DNA from 4 places in the Pseudarthrobacter sp. NPDC058329 genome. Region 1 is predicted to be linked to each of the others. Evidence: riboswitches for the same ligand, from Rfam matches in the RefSeq annotation. Region 1 holds a riboswitch; each other region holds the start of a gene.
What was found. Region 1 has a riboswitch for thiamine pyrophosphate ahead of thiD (bifunctional hydroxymethylpyrimidine kinase/phosphomethylpyrimidine kinase). Riboswitches for the same ligand answer to the same signal wherever they lie in the genome.

Region 1 (3,525 bases):
GGCCGCCTGCGCGGACAATCGCGTACACCACTTGGGAACTCACTTCTCTCGACGTTTATTACTAAATTTGCGTGCGGAACCGGCCAATAAAAGCCTGGTTTCTCGCTGTGCCTCAACGCCGTGGGGTCATAACCCAAGTGTTGGCGTAAGCACCGAAGATCTAGAATACGCTAATTTTGTCTTCGGCCGCAAATGAGGCTGGTTCCGGCGGGTTCACTGTGATAGGTACCACAGCTCAACTCCGGCGTCCGCACCGTGCCCCACCATAGTACCGGTTGCGCCGCCTTTGCATGGTCAGGAGTGGATGCGCGGCGCGTCGAAGAAGTCCACTTCGAGGCGGCAGGACTGCTTGAACGCCGTCAACATGGCGGCCCGGTCCGCGGCGGAAGCCTTGCGGCCCGCTTCATCCACTATGGCAATAGCCCTGCGGGTGGCGGCTGCGAATTCTTCGTCTGCATAGGTGCGCAGCCAGTCCGCGTAAGGGTGTGTTGAGGGCTCACCGGCGGCAACGAACTGGGCGTGGAGCGTGGCCCCCACCTCCGCGTAGAGCCAGAAGCAGGGCAGCACGGCCGCCGCCAGGACCGCGTAACTGCCCGACGCCGATGCCGCCGTCAGGTGGTCCACGTAGGACTTGGTCACGGGGCCCAGCCGGGGCTGGACCGTCCGCGTGCTCAGCCAGGAACGGTGGAGTTCTGACTCGACCTCCAGGCACTGCCCGGCAGAAGCAGCCCAGAAGAGCTGCTCGGCCTCGGTAGGCGCCAGCGCACTCGCCCTGGCCAGAACCCGGGAATAGCCGTTGAGGTAGATGGCGTCCTGGGCGAGGTAGTACCCGAATTCCTGCTCCTGGAGGCTGCCCGAGGCCAGGTTGCGGATGAAGTCCAGGGCATAGATGTCGTCCAGGTCCGGCTGCGCCTCAGCCCACAGTTGTGCGGCGAAGCTGCCTTCGGAGGGCAGCGGCTGCAGGTGGTGGAAGTGGTGCACCGGTCCGTTGCCGGTTCCCACCTCCAGTTTTTCGGATGCCTCCAGGGCCCCGGCCAGCCAGGGTTTGACTTCCCGGAGTGACGCCTCCCAGTCCCCCAGCCGCGCGTGGGCGGTTGCCATGGCAGAGGACAGTGAACAGCCGGTGCCGTGGCTGTTCCGCGTTGCCAGCCGGTCCCCCGACACCACCACCACTTCGCCGGTCAGCAGGCCAGCGGTGTTAACGAGCGCATCGGGGCACTCGTTGCCAGCCAGGTGGCCGCCCTTGACCAGCACTGTTGTACCGGTCGCAGTGGCAAGGGCGCGGCCTTGTGCCAGCGCACCGTCCCAGCTGTCCTGCAGTTCCCCGCCAACCAGCATGGCGAGCTCCGCCAGGTTCGGGGTGATGAGGTGTGCCAGCGGCAGGAGCCCGCGCAGTGCCGCTTCCGCGGACTCCTGCAGGAGCCGGTCCCCGCTGGTGGCAACCATCACCGGGTCCAGGACCACGACGGCGGGACGCACCTTCCGGAGCCACGCACCCACCGCCTCGATGACCTCGGCGTTGCCCAGCATCCCGATTTTGACGGCGTCGATGCCGATGTCGTCACTGATGGCATCCAGCTGTTCACCCAGGAACGCTGCGGGGGGCACGTGCACGGACCTGACGCCGCGCGTGTTCTGGGCGGTCAGGGCAGTGACGGCAGCCATTCCGTAGCCCCCAAGGGCGGCGATGCTTTTCAGGTCGGCCTGGATGCCGGCGCCGCCGGAAGGATCGGAACCGGCAATGGAAAGGACCCGCGGTATGGGCCGGCCTGGCGTTGTTGGTGCCGTAGTGAAGGTTGCCGTGGTGGCAGTGGGCATTACAAGAGTCGTAGACAAAGAGACATCCCTTCGCCGGTGCTAGCCGGACAGGTTCAACGGGTGTGAATCTCAGCCGGCCCTCTGCGCGGCACCCCGTGTCGGTTCCCCAGCCTAGCTTTTTTCCCAGGCGGGGACCGAAGGTGACACTTTGCGACCAGCCACCCTGCCTTTGGGTTGCCCTGCCCGGTTGGGGGCCCGCACGGCCCTTGGATCCCGTGGCGTTAACGCGCGATGCCCGGCCAGCCACTGCTGTGGCTGGCCGGGCATCCGTACTTGCGGCCCCTAGAGTTCCGAGGCCGGAACCCCGACGCCGAGGATGATGGGCGCCTCTGCCGGCTTAGCGGCCGGTTTTGCAGCGCCCGCCTCTCCCGCGGCGCCTGCCGGCTCCGGGGCCTTGGCCTCGTGGGTATGCCCTGTGCTGGCTGCCGCCACACTCTCGTGGTGCTGCACGGTGGTTTCGTTGGCAGCTCCCTGGGCGCGGCTGGCACTGCGGTGGCGCCGCGGCCGGCGCTGCCGGGATTGCTCCAGTGTGTGGTCGGTGTAGTCCTTTTCCGGTGCTGCAGCAGCGGCCGCAACGGCAGGCACCTGCGCGGGCTGCACCGCTTCCACGGGCTCTGCAGGATTCTGCTCCGGTTCTGCCTGCTCCAGCCGGATTTCAGCGGGCGCCGGCTGGCCGAGGTGGGCGAAGGCTTCAGCGAGCCGGTCCAGGGTCAGGGCCGGCTTCTGCTGCTGCTCTTCTGCATGCTCAACGAACGGCAACACCACCTTCTCCCCACCGAAGGTGAGTACGGCAGCCGGGCGCGCCTCGTCGTCGCGTTTTACAGCCTCCGCTGCAGGGGCCGCCTGGTCAGCGGCCGCCTGCCTGGCTGCCGCCACTTCGTCGTCGTGCAGGTGCGCTGCGTGCGCGGCGGCGGCGATGTTGGCAAGGGCCAGCCGGGTGGCCTCAGCCTTGGCGTGCCTCTCAGCGTCCGAGGGGTCGGGCTGGACGGTGTGGACGTGGACGGCAGCCGCCGGGGCAACCTCAGGCTGCTGGCCCCCGCGGCCGCGCCGGCGCTTGCGGTCCGGGCGGGCGCCGGGCTGGCTGCTGTCGATGCGCTGGGCGTCGGCGCGGTGGCCTTCGCTGCGGGCTTCGGGCCGGCTGTCGGACCGCTGGACGTGGTGCTCGGCGGCTACGATGTTGGCCCGCCGGTGCTCCACGGGGTCGTCGTGGGTGACAACGCCGCGGCCGGCGCACGTTTCACACTGCTCGCCGAATACTTCCAGGAGCCCGGTGCCCATCCGCTTACGCGTCATCTGGACCAGGCCGAGTGACGTCACTTCGGCCACCTGGTGCTTAGTGCGGTCACGGCCCAGGCATTCCACCATGCGGCGGAGAACGAGGTCGCGGTTGGATTCGAGGACCATGTCGATGAAGTCGATGACGATGATGCCGCCGATGTCCCGGAGACGGAGCTGGCGGACCACTTCCTCCGCAGCCTCGAGGTTGTTCTTGGTCACGGTCTCTTCGAGGTTGCCGCCGCTGCCGGTGAACTTGCCGGTGTTGACGTCCACCACGGTCATGGCTTCGGTGCGGTCGATCACCAGCGAACCGCCGGACGGCAGGAAGACCTTCCGCTCCAGGGCCTTGTGGATCTGCTCGTCGATGCGCCAGGCAGCGAAGATGTCCTGGTCCTTGGTCCACTTCTCAAGGCGGCCCACCAGGTCCGG
Region 2 (3,525 bases), 100 kb from region 1:
GACCTGCAGCAGCCGGCCACTGCGGAGGAGAAGCGTTCCGCCCGGCGGCTCCGGCTTCAGGCCCCCTCCTGGGAGGCCCCGCTGCACATAGTTCCGGGCGTCCCCACCCTTGTCCTGACCGGGGGATGGGAGCCGCTCTATGAGGAGATTGCCGGTTACCTGCGGGAAACCGGCGCCCTGCACCGCACGGCGGCGGGAGGGCACCGGCCCCACGACTCCCGCGAAGGGGACCGGATCATCCGCTCCTTCCTCAGTGACGTCAGCCGGGTCCAGTCAGCACGGGCCTCTTAGCGCCTCAGCCCGTGGCGACGCGCGGTTCCGGAAGGTAGACCTTGCCGCCGGCGGCCAGGAATTCCTGGCTCTTGCCCCTCATGCCGGAGGCCATCGCCGCCAGGGCCGCCTGCGATTCCGCTGAACCGTACTCGTCCCGGATATCCTGGCTGATCCTCATGGAACAGAATTTGGGACCGCACATGGAGCAGAAATGCGCGGTCTTGGCAGGTTCCGCCGGGAGGGTTTCGTCGTGGAAGGCCTCGGCCGTCACCGGATCCAGGGACAAAGCGAATTGGTCCCGCCAGCGGAACTCGAAGCGCGCCTTGGATAATGCATCATCACGTTCGTGCGCGCCCGGATGGCCCTTGGCGAGGTCTGCCGCGTGCGCGGCGATCTTGTACGTAATCACCCCGGTTTTGACGTCGTCCTTGTTCGGCAGCCCGAGATGTTCCTTGGGGGTGACGTAGCAGAGCATCGCGGTGCCGTAGCGGGCGATCTCCGTGGCGCCGATGGCCGAAGTGATGTGGTCATACCCCGGCGCCACGTCGGTAACGAGCGGCCCCAGCGTGTAGAACGGCGCGCCCTTGCACAGCTCCTGCTGGCGTTCCACGTTTTCCCGGACCAGGTGGAACGGAATGTGGCCGGGGCCCTCCACCATCACCTGCACGTCGTATTCCCAGGCACGCTGCGTCAGCTCGGCCAGTGTGTCCAGCTCGGCGAACTGCGCGGCATCGTTGGCGTCCGCCGTTGCCCCCGGACGCAGCCCGTCGCCGAGTGAAAACGCGACGTCGTACCTGGCGAAGATTTCGCAGAGCTCATCGAAGTGTGTGTAAAGGAAATTTTCCCGATGATGCGCGAGGCACCAGCCGGCCATGATCGACCCGCCGCGGGACACGATGCCAGTCACCCGGTTCGCGGTCAGGGGAACGTACCGGAGCAGGACGCCGGCGTGGATGGTCATGTAGTCCACGCCCTGTTCGCACTGTTCCATGACTGTGTCGCGGAAGATTTCCCACGTCAGCGCATTTGCTTCGCCGTTGACCTTTTCAAGGGCCTGGTAGATGGGGACGGTGCCGATCGGAACCGGCGAGTTGCGGATGATCCATTCCCTGGTGGTGTGGATGTCATCGCCCGTGGAAAGGTCCATCACAGTGTCGGCACCCCACGAGGTGGCCCATTGCAGCTTGTCCACCTCTTCGGCGATGGAACTGGTGACTGCCGAGTTGCCGATGTTGGCGTTGATCTTCACCAGGAAGGCCTTGCCGATGATCATTGGCTCGGATTCAGGGTGGTTGATGTTGTTGGGGATGATGGCCCGGCCTGCCGCCAGTTCGCTCCGCACCAGCTCCACGTCGCAGTTTTCGCGCAACGCCACGAACCGCATTTCCGGTGTGATGACGCCCTGCCGGGCGTAGTGCATCTGAGTCACTGTCTTGCCTTCGACGGCGCGGCGGGGCGTCGGCCGTGCGCCCTTCCACTCAGCGCTGGCAGCCCCGCGGCGGACTGCGGAGCGGCCGTCGTCGAGCAGGTTCCGTCCACGGCCGCCGTAGGATTCCGTATCCCCACGGGCGGCTATCCATTCCGACCGGAAAGGGGCGAGGCCACGAACGGGGTCGCTGCCCGGTCCGGCCGTGCGATAGGTACGGAAGGGGCCGTTGGCCTCACCGTTGAGCGAGGGCTCCAGGGCTATCTCGGTGACGGGCACCCTGATGCCTGACTGCGCGTCCTCGATGAAAGCCAGCGAGTGTGACTTCAGGGACTGGGTGACAGGTTGCTGGTCCTGGCCGTCTGCCGCGCCGGACTGCATTTGGGCAGGGCTCAGCTGTTCATTTGGTGCACTCAAGGAATACTTCACTTCCTTCGCCGGCATTACCCGGACAGGTTCAACGGTCGCAGGCTGCCTCAGCCCGATCTCAGCCCCTGCAGGGGCACCCGTGTGGTCACAACGAAGCTACCACAACCCCCGGCGGACGTGGAGGACGCAGCGGGACACTGCCACGTCGGGTGGTGCTAGCCTGTCCGGGCGGGAGAGAGGCAAAATCCATGGCACAAATCATCCAGTTCACAGGGACGGTCCTGACCGGGCCGGACAGCGAGGAGCGCGGGCTCTGGTCCGTCGACGGCAGGCTCACGTTCCACCGGCCGGCCGGGGAACCGGACACGATCCTGGACGGCTGGGTGCTGCCGGGGTTCGTTGACGCCCACTGCCATATCGGCCTGGGGCCCGGCGGCGCAGTGGACTCGGCTACGGCGGAGGAACAGGCCCGGACCGACCTGAACGCGGGCACACTGCTGGTGCGGGACGCCGGTTCCCCCGCGGACACCCGCTTCCTGCAGGACAGCAGGAATGCCCCGGTGCTGATCCGCGCCGGCAGGCATGTCGCCAGGACCCGCCGGTACCTCCGGGGCTTCGCTGAGGAAGTGGAACCGGACGGTTTGGTGGAAGCCGTCCGGAAGCAGGCACGCGACGGCGACGGCTGGGTCAAGCTCGTGGGGGACTGGATCGACCGCGACGCCGGTGACCTCGCGGCGTCGTTCCCTGCCGCCGTCGTCAGGGACGCCGTCCAGGCGGTGCACGACGAAGGCGCCCGGATCACCGCCCATTGCTTCGCCGAAGACACGCTGGACCAGATGCTGGACGCCGGCATCGACTGCATCGAACACGCCACCGGCCTCCTGCCACGGCACCTCCCGCGGTTTGCGGAGCAAGGCGTTCCCATTGTGCCCACCCTGATCAACATCGCAACGTTCCCGGACATCGCCGTCCAGGCAGAGAACAAGTTTCCCCGGTACGCCGCACACATGCGCGCCTTGTGGGAGCGCCGGGCAGAGCGGGTGCTGGAGGCGTACGAAGCAGGGGTGACAATTTACGCCGGTACCGATGCCGGCAGCGTCATCCGTCATGGCAGGATCGCGGATGAAATCCTTGCCCTCCACAGGGCCGGCCTGCCGATTGCCGCCGCCCTTGACGCCGCCAGTTGGGCCGCCCGGAAGTGGTTGGGGGTGGAATGCCTGCAGGAGGGGGCCCGCGCCGACGTTGTGCTGTGCCGGGAGGATCCGCGGAAGGTGCCGGAAACAATCAGCGGGCTGGCACACGTAGTGCTGGGAGGCAGCGTCATCCGCTGACGCCGGCCATGGGACTGACTTTGCTGCACTTGGAATAAATTGAAGCTTCAAGTAATTTTATTAGTCATAGGCCCCCAACCCCGAAGGGCCCCAGCACCGGGAGTTCCCACATGACTGCAGAAGCCA
Region 3 (3,525 bases), on a different contig from region 1:
CAGGTGGCAGGTCCAGCTCCCCGGCTGCTGATTGGGCAGCTGCCCGCAGCGCTTCTTCGAATGGCCTTTCGAGCAGGCGGCGGACGTGGATCAGGCCCGGCTCCCATTCCCACTCGTCCCCGACGCCTTCGAGGCCGGAGTAATGAAGCTCGTAGAGGCAGAAAAGTGCCAGCTGGACGTCGTCGTCCCCAATGATGTCGGTAGTTGCACCCAGGTGCGGCGCAACATGCCGGCGCAATTCCTCGACGCCCGCGGCGGCGTCGTCTGTCCCGGCTGTAACTGCCAGGGCACTGAACAGGGCGGTGCTGATGGGACCTCTGGGTTCCGGGATCTTCATGATGCTCCTTCGGGCGGCTGCGGCGCTGCCGGTGCTGCACCGTCGACGGTGGCGGCTTTGGTTAAGGCTAGGCGTTCAGGTCGCGTTCGCGGCTGCGGCGTGAGGTGGTCCGCGGGGACAGCAGGATGGCGAGAATGATCATGGCCAGGCCCAGGGCAAGGTGCAGCCAGTTGTCAGCGCCGTTAAGGGGGACAAAGTTGGCCGGGGTCTCATCGCCCACCAGGAGGCCGTACAGCCAGAGAACCAGGTAGATGACTCCCCCGTAGATGAGGTAGCTCCTTGCCTGTTGGTGTGTCCTCGCAAGCAGCGTGCCAGCCACCCCGAAGGCCAGGTGCACCACGTTGTGCAGGACTGAAACTTGGAAAACGCCCATGAGCAAGGATCTCGAGCCGTGCCCGGCCATACCCATTGCTCCGTAATTGCTGGTGATTCCGGGGATGAACCCTACGACACCCACCAGCAGGAAGACGCCGCCCGTTGCGAGGGCCGCCGTTTGCAGGCCTGTCCTCGCTCCGGTGGCGCGGGTGCTGACTGTCATGACCTGTCTCCTCAAAAGCCTGGAGACAACATAGTAAGCATGATTACTAATTTAAGCTAAGTGCGTCCATTTTGCTGTTGGACCCGTCTTCCCGGCCGCTGGCTGCAGCTCCCGCAGCCGCTGGTGGCCCCTCAACCCTCCGAGGTGCTCCACACGTAGGGGTTTGAATGGTGCCCGCCGTGGCGGCCATGCTCGTACCCCTGTTGCCAGGCCCTCCCGACGGCGGACACCAGTTCCGCCAGCAGGGGATAGTAGGGGTGGTCCGGGCCGATGTAGATCATTTCCTCCGCGGCCTTGTCCACCGCCGCCCGCACCTGGTTGTCGGCTGCATTACCGAGCATGGCGCCCCTCCTTTGAAACTTCCGCCACCTGCTTTGAATGTACTCCGGGCGTTCCAGGGGGTCCATTACGGTGGTTGACCCAGGCGTTACTCCGACTTCATGGACCTGCGGATTTCGCGCAGGGCCTGGACCACAAGGTCATGGTCCTGCACCTGGGGAAGCCCCGAAACCGTCACTGTAGCGACTGCGCCCACCCCGGCAACGTACACGGGAAAGGAGCCGCCGTGAGCGGCATACCGCGACTGATCGAACCAGGCGTGGTCTTCAATCCGTCCACCGCGGACCCGGGCGCGCAGCCCCACCAGCAAGGAGGGCACCTCGTAACGGGCCGCGGTCCGCTGCTTGGCACGGATCCAGTGCTCGTTGTCCGGGGTGGCACCGGCCAGGGCAACGTGGAACAGGACCTGCTCTCCCTTGGTGATGTCTATCGCGATGGGAAACTGGCCCTCCTTACCGAACTCCACGAGCAGCAGACCCAGGTTCAGTGCATCGTCCATGGAGAAGCCGGGCAATTGGAGCTCCCGGATTTCGCCCTCAATCCGGGCAATCAGTGCTTGGAGTGATCCTTCCGGCTGGATGTCATCGGAATCCGGATCGAACTCGGTCACATGCGGGGAATTGGCAGTCATGGCCCACAATCTACCCCTCCTCCGGTGTAAACTGGACCCCGCCCACCAGGGCGATTATTTACCCACAGAAACTATTAACGACAGGGGAGCGCCGCCGTCGGGCATCACTGGCCAAGCCAGGATCCGCAGGTGGGCGCTGAGAGTGCGGACAGCCGCAGACCCTCGAACCTGATCCGGTTAGTACCGGCGCAAGGGAGTCGAGTTCTCGAAGCACCGCAGCGGCGTGCCGTTGCCGTGCTTTCCCCTCCTGTTCCTCAGGAGGAATTGCATGGCAACTACAGCAATCAAGAAGACCACCAGCAGGTCCTGGCGCGTCGTGGACATCGTGGTGGCAGCATTGATCGCCATCGCCGGCGGCGTCATCTTCTGGGCCTGGTCCCAGGGGGCGGCCGCAGTCTCGGCGCCCATGAACGCCCTCTACCCGCCGCTCACCGGATTGCTGGCCGGCGGCTGGATGATCCCGGCCGTGCTGGGCATGCTCATCATCCGCAAGCCGGGCGCAGCGCTGTTCTGCGAGACCGTTGCGGCCACCGGCGAACTGCTGATGGGTTCGCAGTACGGCGCGTCCGTTCTGTTCTCCGGGTTTGTCCAGGGCCTCGGCGCCGAGATCATCTTCGCCATCTTCGTGTACCGGAAGTTCAACCTGCCGGTATCCCTGCTCGCCGGCGCCGCTGCCGGGCTTTTCTGCGGCCTCAATGACTCCTTCGCGCCCTGGGGCTGGAACATCGCCTACTCCGGCGGGGACAAGCTGGCGTACATCATCTTTACCGCCGTTTCGGGTGCCGTGATCGCCGGAGCACTGTCCTGGATCGCCACGCGCGCGCTGGCGAAGACAGGAGTCCTGGGCTCCTTTGCGTCGCGCAAGGCAGCAACGGAGCCCGTCTTCTCCTGATGACTGCTCCTTCCGTGCACGGCGCCTCGGTGGCGGCGCGGCCGGCTGCAGTCGCCGCCCGCGGCTGGGGCTGGCGGCACGGCGGCCGGTCCAAGCCGGCTGTCCGTGCCCTTGACCTCGACATCCAGCCGGGCGAGCGCGTGCTTCTTCTTGGCCCGTCCGGAGCGGGCAAGTCCACGCTCCTGCATGCGTTGGCAGGGGTGCTGGGCGATGCGAACGACGACGACGGCGAGGCGGGCGATTCCGACGAGTCGGGTTCGCTGCTGATTGACGGCGCCTCCCCCCGCGGGCAGCGCGGCCGGGCGGGACTGATGCAGCAGGACCCGGAGACCCAGGTGGTCCTCTCGCGGGTCGGCGACGACGTCGCCTTCGGTGCCGAGAATCTGGCCGTGCCCCGCGACGACATCTGGACCCGCGTGCACGAGGCGCTGGACGACGTCGGGCTCTCCCACCTGCCGCTGGACCACCCGACGTCGGAGCTGTCCGGTGGCCAGAAACAGCGGCTGGCGCTCGCGGGCATCCTTGCCATGCGGCCCGGGCTGATTCTCCTGGATGAGCCCACGGCCAACCTGGACCCCGCCGGGGTGGTGGAGGTGCGCGACGCCGTTGGCCGTTGCCTCGACAAGACCGGGGCAACCCTGGTGGTGGTGGAACACCGCGTGGCCGTGTGGAAGGACCTGGTGGACCGCATTGTGGTGCTGCAGCCGGGATCTTCTGCCGATCCGGCCGTGCTCCTGGACGGGCCGCCGGATCAGGTGCTCAGCGAAGCCCGGAGCATGCTCATCGAA
Region 4 (3,525 bases), 420 kb from region 1:
AGCAGCACGGCGTCGCAGCCCAGTTCCATGGCCAACGCAGCGTCGGAGGCAGTGCCGATGCCGGCGTCCAGGACCACCGGCACTGAGGCGCGGGACACAATCAGTTCAATGTTGTGCGGGTTCAGGATGCCCAGTCCGGTACCGATCGGCGCCCCGAGCGGCATCACTGCGGTGGCCCCGAGGTTCTCGAGCCGCAGCGCCAGGACAGGGTCATCGTTGGTGTACGCAAAAACCTTGAAACCCCGGTTGACGAGTTGTTCCGTGGCGTCCACCAGTTCGACGGCGTCCGGCAGCAGGGTGTGCTCGTCAGCAATGACTTCCAGCTTCACCCAGTCGGTCTCCAGCGCCTCACGCGCGAGTTCTGCGGTCAGCACGGCGTCCCGCGCGGTGAAGCAGCCTGCCGTGTTGGGCAGCACGCGGATGCCGTGGTCCACCAGCAGCTGGAAGAGCGAGCCCGTCTCCGCGTTGGAATACCGCCGCATTGCCACCGTGGTCAGTCCCGTCCCGGAGGCGAGGAGGGCCGCGCCCAGGCCGTCCAGGCTGGGCGCGCCGCCAGTGCCCATAATGAGCCGCGAGGCAAGTGCGACGCCGTCAATCACCAGCGGGTCGTCGTGGCCTGCCAGGTTTGGGGTGGTGATGGTTTCGGTCATGGTGTCAGCCTCCCTGTACTGCCGTAACGAGCTCAACGTCGTCGCCGTCCGCGAGCGCGGTGGCAAACCACTGGCTTCGCGGCACCACCTGGGAATTGTGCGCCACGGCAACGCCAAGCTTCCGGCCGTCGCTGGCCTGGCCGCTGGCCGCGAGCGGGCGCCCGGTGACCTGGCTGACGAGCACTGTGATGGAGGCCCCCTCGGGCACAAGGTGCGGGGTTCCGTTCAAGGTGATGTTCATGCTGTTTCCTTCGTGGGCGGTGTGTGGCTAAGGCGGGCAGTGGTCAGGCGGGCACCCGGACTGGTTGAAAAGCGGTCCGGGTTGAACGCGGCCCAGCGGGCGTCCATTTGCCCGTCCAGGAGTTCCCGGCAGACGGCGGCGGCGGCAGGCGCCAGCAGGACTCCGTGGCGAAAGAACCCGCTGGCGATGATGAGCCCGGCTATGTATCCGGAGTCCCGGGCGCCCTTCCCGCCAGCGGCGGGAACCCGCCCGAGCAGCGGCGCGTTGTCCGGAGTTCCGGGCCGGGCTCGGGCAGTGGCCTCCAGCAGTTCGAGTTCGGCCACGGCGGGAACCAGCACCTGCGCGTCGCGGAGGAGCTGGTACACGCCCCCGGCAGACACGGCATCCGTGGCCGACGGCGCGTCCTCACGCTGGGTTGCCCCGATCACCACAGTGCCGTCCCGGCGCGGCACGATATACACCGGTACGCCGCGCACCAGCCCGCGGACGGTGGACGTGACCAGCGGCTGCAGATGCCGGGGCACGGCGAGCCGCAGGATGTCCCCGTAAACGGGCCGCAACGGCAGGCGCAAATCAGCGGGCAATGCTTCCAGCGCTCCTGCGTGGAGCCCGTTCGCCACTACAGTTTCGGCGGCCAGCACCGTTCCGCCGCCCGCGAGGCGAACTCCGGCCACCGCTCCGTCCTGCCAAACCAGCCCGGCTGCCCTGGCCAGGACCGCATAGCCGTCGACGGCGCCGGCTGCTGCAGTGCCCTGCCCTCCGGCTCCGTTATTGTTCCCGCCTTTGTCCGCCGCGCCGTCGCCGGCCAATGCGGTCTGCAGGCAGGCGACCAGCAGCCTCGGGTCCACCTGGTGGTCGGCCGGTGTGTCCAGCGCGCACGCGATCCCCGGGCTGAGCAGGGGCTCGCGTTTTCGTGCGTCGCGGACCGTGAGCGGCTCAACGGCCAGGCCGTTTGCCTGCTGGACGGCGCGCAGGTCCATCAGTGCCCGGCGGTCGGCGGCGTCGGCACCCACGGCGAGGGTCGGCGTCGTGATGTATCCCGGGTCTGCCCCTGACGCTGCCGTGAGTCCGGCGGCGAAGGCCGGCCAGCGGGCGGAGGCGTCCAGCATGAAGTCCAGGAGATCCTGCTCCTGGTAATGCAGCTCGCTCACCGGAGCCAACATCCCGGCGGCAGCCCAGCTGGCGCCGGAGCCCGGGGCGTCGTCGATGACCACCACGGTGCGGCCGGAGCGCTTCGCCTCCCAGGCGATGCTGTGGCCGATAACTCCGCCGCCGATGACTGCCACGTCGGCCTCGATGATGCTGTCCGCACGCCTGCGCGGGCTGCCCGGAGGGCTGTCCCATGATGCACTCATGTGTCTCCTTCCCTACGCCGGCATTAACCGGATCAGGTCAAGCGGTCGGCTCTGACGCCCTCTCAGCCCGGCGCTTTGTGACAGCTGCCGCGGGCTCCCGCAGTACGAGGCAAGTGTAGAGGAACTAGGCTTTTCCCCATGAATGTGTCCAGAACCCCTGCCGCCGGCACCGAAGTCCTCAGCAGCGCCAAGGTCAGCAACGGCCTCAGCGCCGCCCGCCTTTACCTTTGCACCGATGCCCGCAAGGACCGCGGCGGCTTCGCGGAGTTCGTTGATGCGGCGTTCGCCGGCGGGGTGGACATCATCCAGCTTCGGGATAAGACCATCGAGGCAGCCGAAGAGCTGGAACTCCTGGCGGTCCTCAAGGAGGCGGCAGAGCGGCACGGCCGGCTGTGGGCCGTCAACGACCGGGCGGACATCGCCGTCCTGTCCGGCGCGCCGGTCTTCCACATCGGCCAAAAGGACCTGCCCCTGGACGCTGCGCGCACGCTGCTCAACGGCAACGCGGCCATCGGCCTGTCCAGCCATGCACCGGAACAGGTGGACTCCGCCCTGGCTGCGGCGGCCGGCCCCGCCGGGCTGGACTACTTCTGCGTGGGCCCGGTGTGGGCCACACCCACCAAGCCCGGGCGGGCGGCCGTGGGACTTGACCTGGTGAGGTACGCCGCCGAAGCTGCGCGGCAGGAAGGACCGTCCGACGACGGCGTTCCCTGGTTCGCAATCGGCGGCATCGACCACCGCAACGTGGAACAAGTGGTGGACGCAGGCGCACGCAGGATTGTGGTGGTCCGCGCCATTACGGAGGCCAGCGATCCCGCAGCCGCCGCAGCCTCGCTGCTCGCTGCCCTGGACGCACCCAACTCCTGACGTTGCACCTCCGGGGGGCTGGACGGCGGGCTGTGGCGCCCAGGGCCTGGCAGGACGGCACTCCGGGCCGATGCCTGCACTATGGCGGGAATTCGGGCTAGGCTGATTTTCGTGTCACACCATCGGCTGGCTCCCAACGTCCATGAGCACAACAACGCGCTCGAGGCTGCCCTGGGTGCCCTGCGGACCGAGCTTGAGCTGCCCGGCGCCTACCCTGAGGAGGCGGTGGCTGACGCGAAAGCTGCAGTTGAATCCCTGCAGCTCCCTGACCACGACCTCACCGGCGTCGAATTCATCACCATCGATCCGGCATCATCCACGGACCTGGACCAGGCCCTGTTCATAGAGCCCGACGGCGACGGGTACCACGTGCTGTACGCCATTGCCGATGTCCCTGCCTTTGTGACCCCCG

Region 2: another riboswitch for thiamine pyrophosphate. It lies ahead of thiC (phosphomethylpyrimidine synthase ThiC); the one in region 1 lies ahead of thiD (bifunctional hydroxymethylpyrimidine kinase/phosphomethylpyrimidine kinase).
Region 3: another riboswitch for thiamine pyrophosphate. It lies ahead of ACFVYC_RS05790 (ECF transporter S component); the one in region 1 lies ahead of thiD (bifunctional hydroxymethylpyrimidine kinase/phosphomethylpyrimidine kinase).
Region 4: another riboswitch for thiamine pyrophosphate. It lies ahead of ACFVYC_RS01465 (FAD-dependent oxidoreductase); the one in region 1 lies ahead of thiD (bifunctional hydroxymethylpyrimidine kinase/phosphomethylpyrimidine kinase).

What each region holds. Positions count from the first base shown of each region.
Region 1 is NZ_JBHVZR010000001.1:717,091-720,615, reverse strand. It holds gene rplU (50S ribosomal protein L21) at 1-31, opposite strand, end outside; gene thiD (bifunctional hydroxymethylpyrimidine kinase/phosphomethylpyrimidine kinase) at 295-1,818, opposite strand; TPP riboswitch at 1,827-1,924, opposite strand; gene ACFVYC_RS03405 (Rne/Rng family ribonuclease) at 2,101-3,525, opposite strand, start outside.
Region 2 is NZ_JBHVZR010000001.1:615,943-619,467, forward strand. It holds gene ACFVYC_RS02875 (alpha/beta fold hydrolase) at 1-291, shown strand, start outside; gene thiC (phosphomethylpyrimidine synthase ThiC) at 296-2,080, opposite strand; TPP riboswitch at 2,112-2,219, opposite strand; gene ACFVYC_RS02885 (amidohydrolase family protein) at 2,317-3,399, shown strand; gene ACFVYC_RS02890 (VOC family protein) at 3,510-3,525, shown strand, end outside.
Region 3 is NZ_JBHVZR010000002.1:284,269-287,793, reverse strand. It holds gene ACFVYC_RS05810 (iron-containing redox enzyme family protein) at 1-337, opposite strand, end outside; gene ACFVYC_RS05805 (DUF4383 domain-containing protein) at 405-875, opposite strand; gene ACFVYC_RS05800 (hypothetical protein) at 1,007-1,216, opposite strand; gene ACFVYC_RS05795 (heme-degrading domain-containing protein) at 1,303-1,845, opposite strand; TPP riboswitch at 1,918-2,058, shown strand; gene ACFVYC_RS05790 (ECF transporter S component) at 2,114-2,737, shown strand; gene ACFVYC_RS05785 (ABC transporter ATP-binding protein) at 2,737-3,525, shown strand, end outside.
Region 4 is NZ_JBHVZR010000001.1:294,019-297,543, reverse strand. It holds gene ACFVYC_RS01475 (thiazole synthase) at 1-650, opposite strand, end outside; gene thiS (sulfur carrier protein ThiS) at 655-891, opposite strand; gene ACFVYC_RS01465 (FAD-dependent oxidoreductase) at 888-2,246, opposite strand; TPP riboswitch at 2,239-2,357, opposite strand; gene thiE (thiamine phosphate synthase) at 2,385-3,113, shown strand; gene ACFVYC_RS01455 (RNB domain-containing ribonuclease) at 3,225-3,525, shown strand, end outside.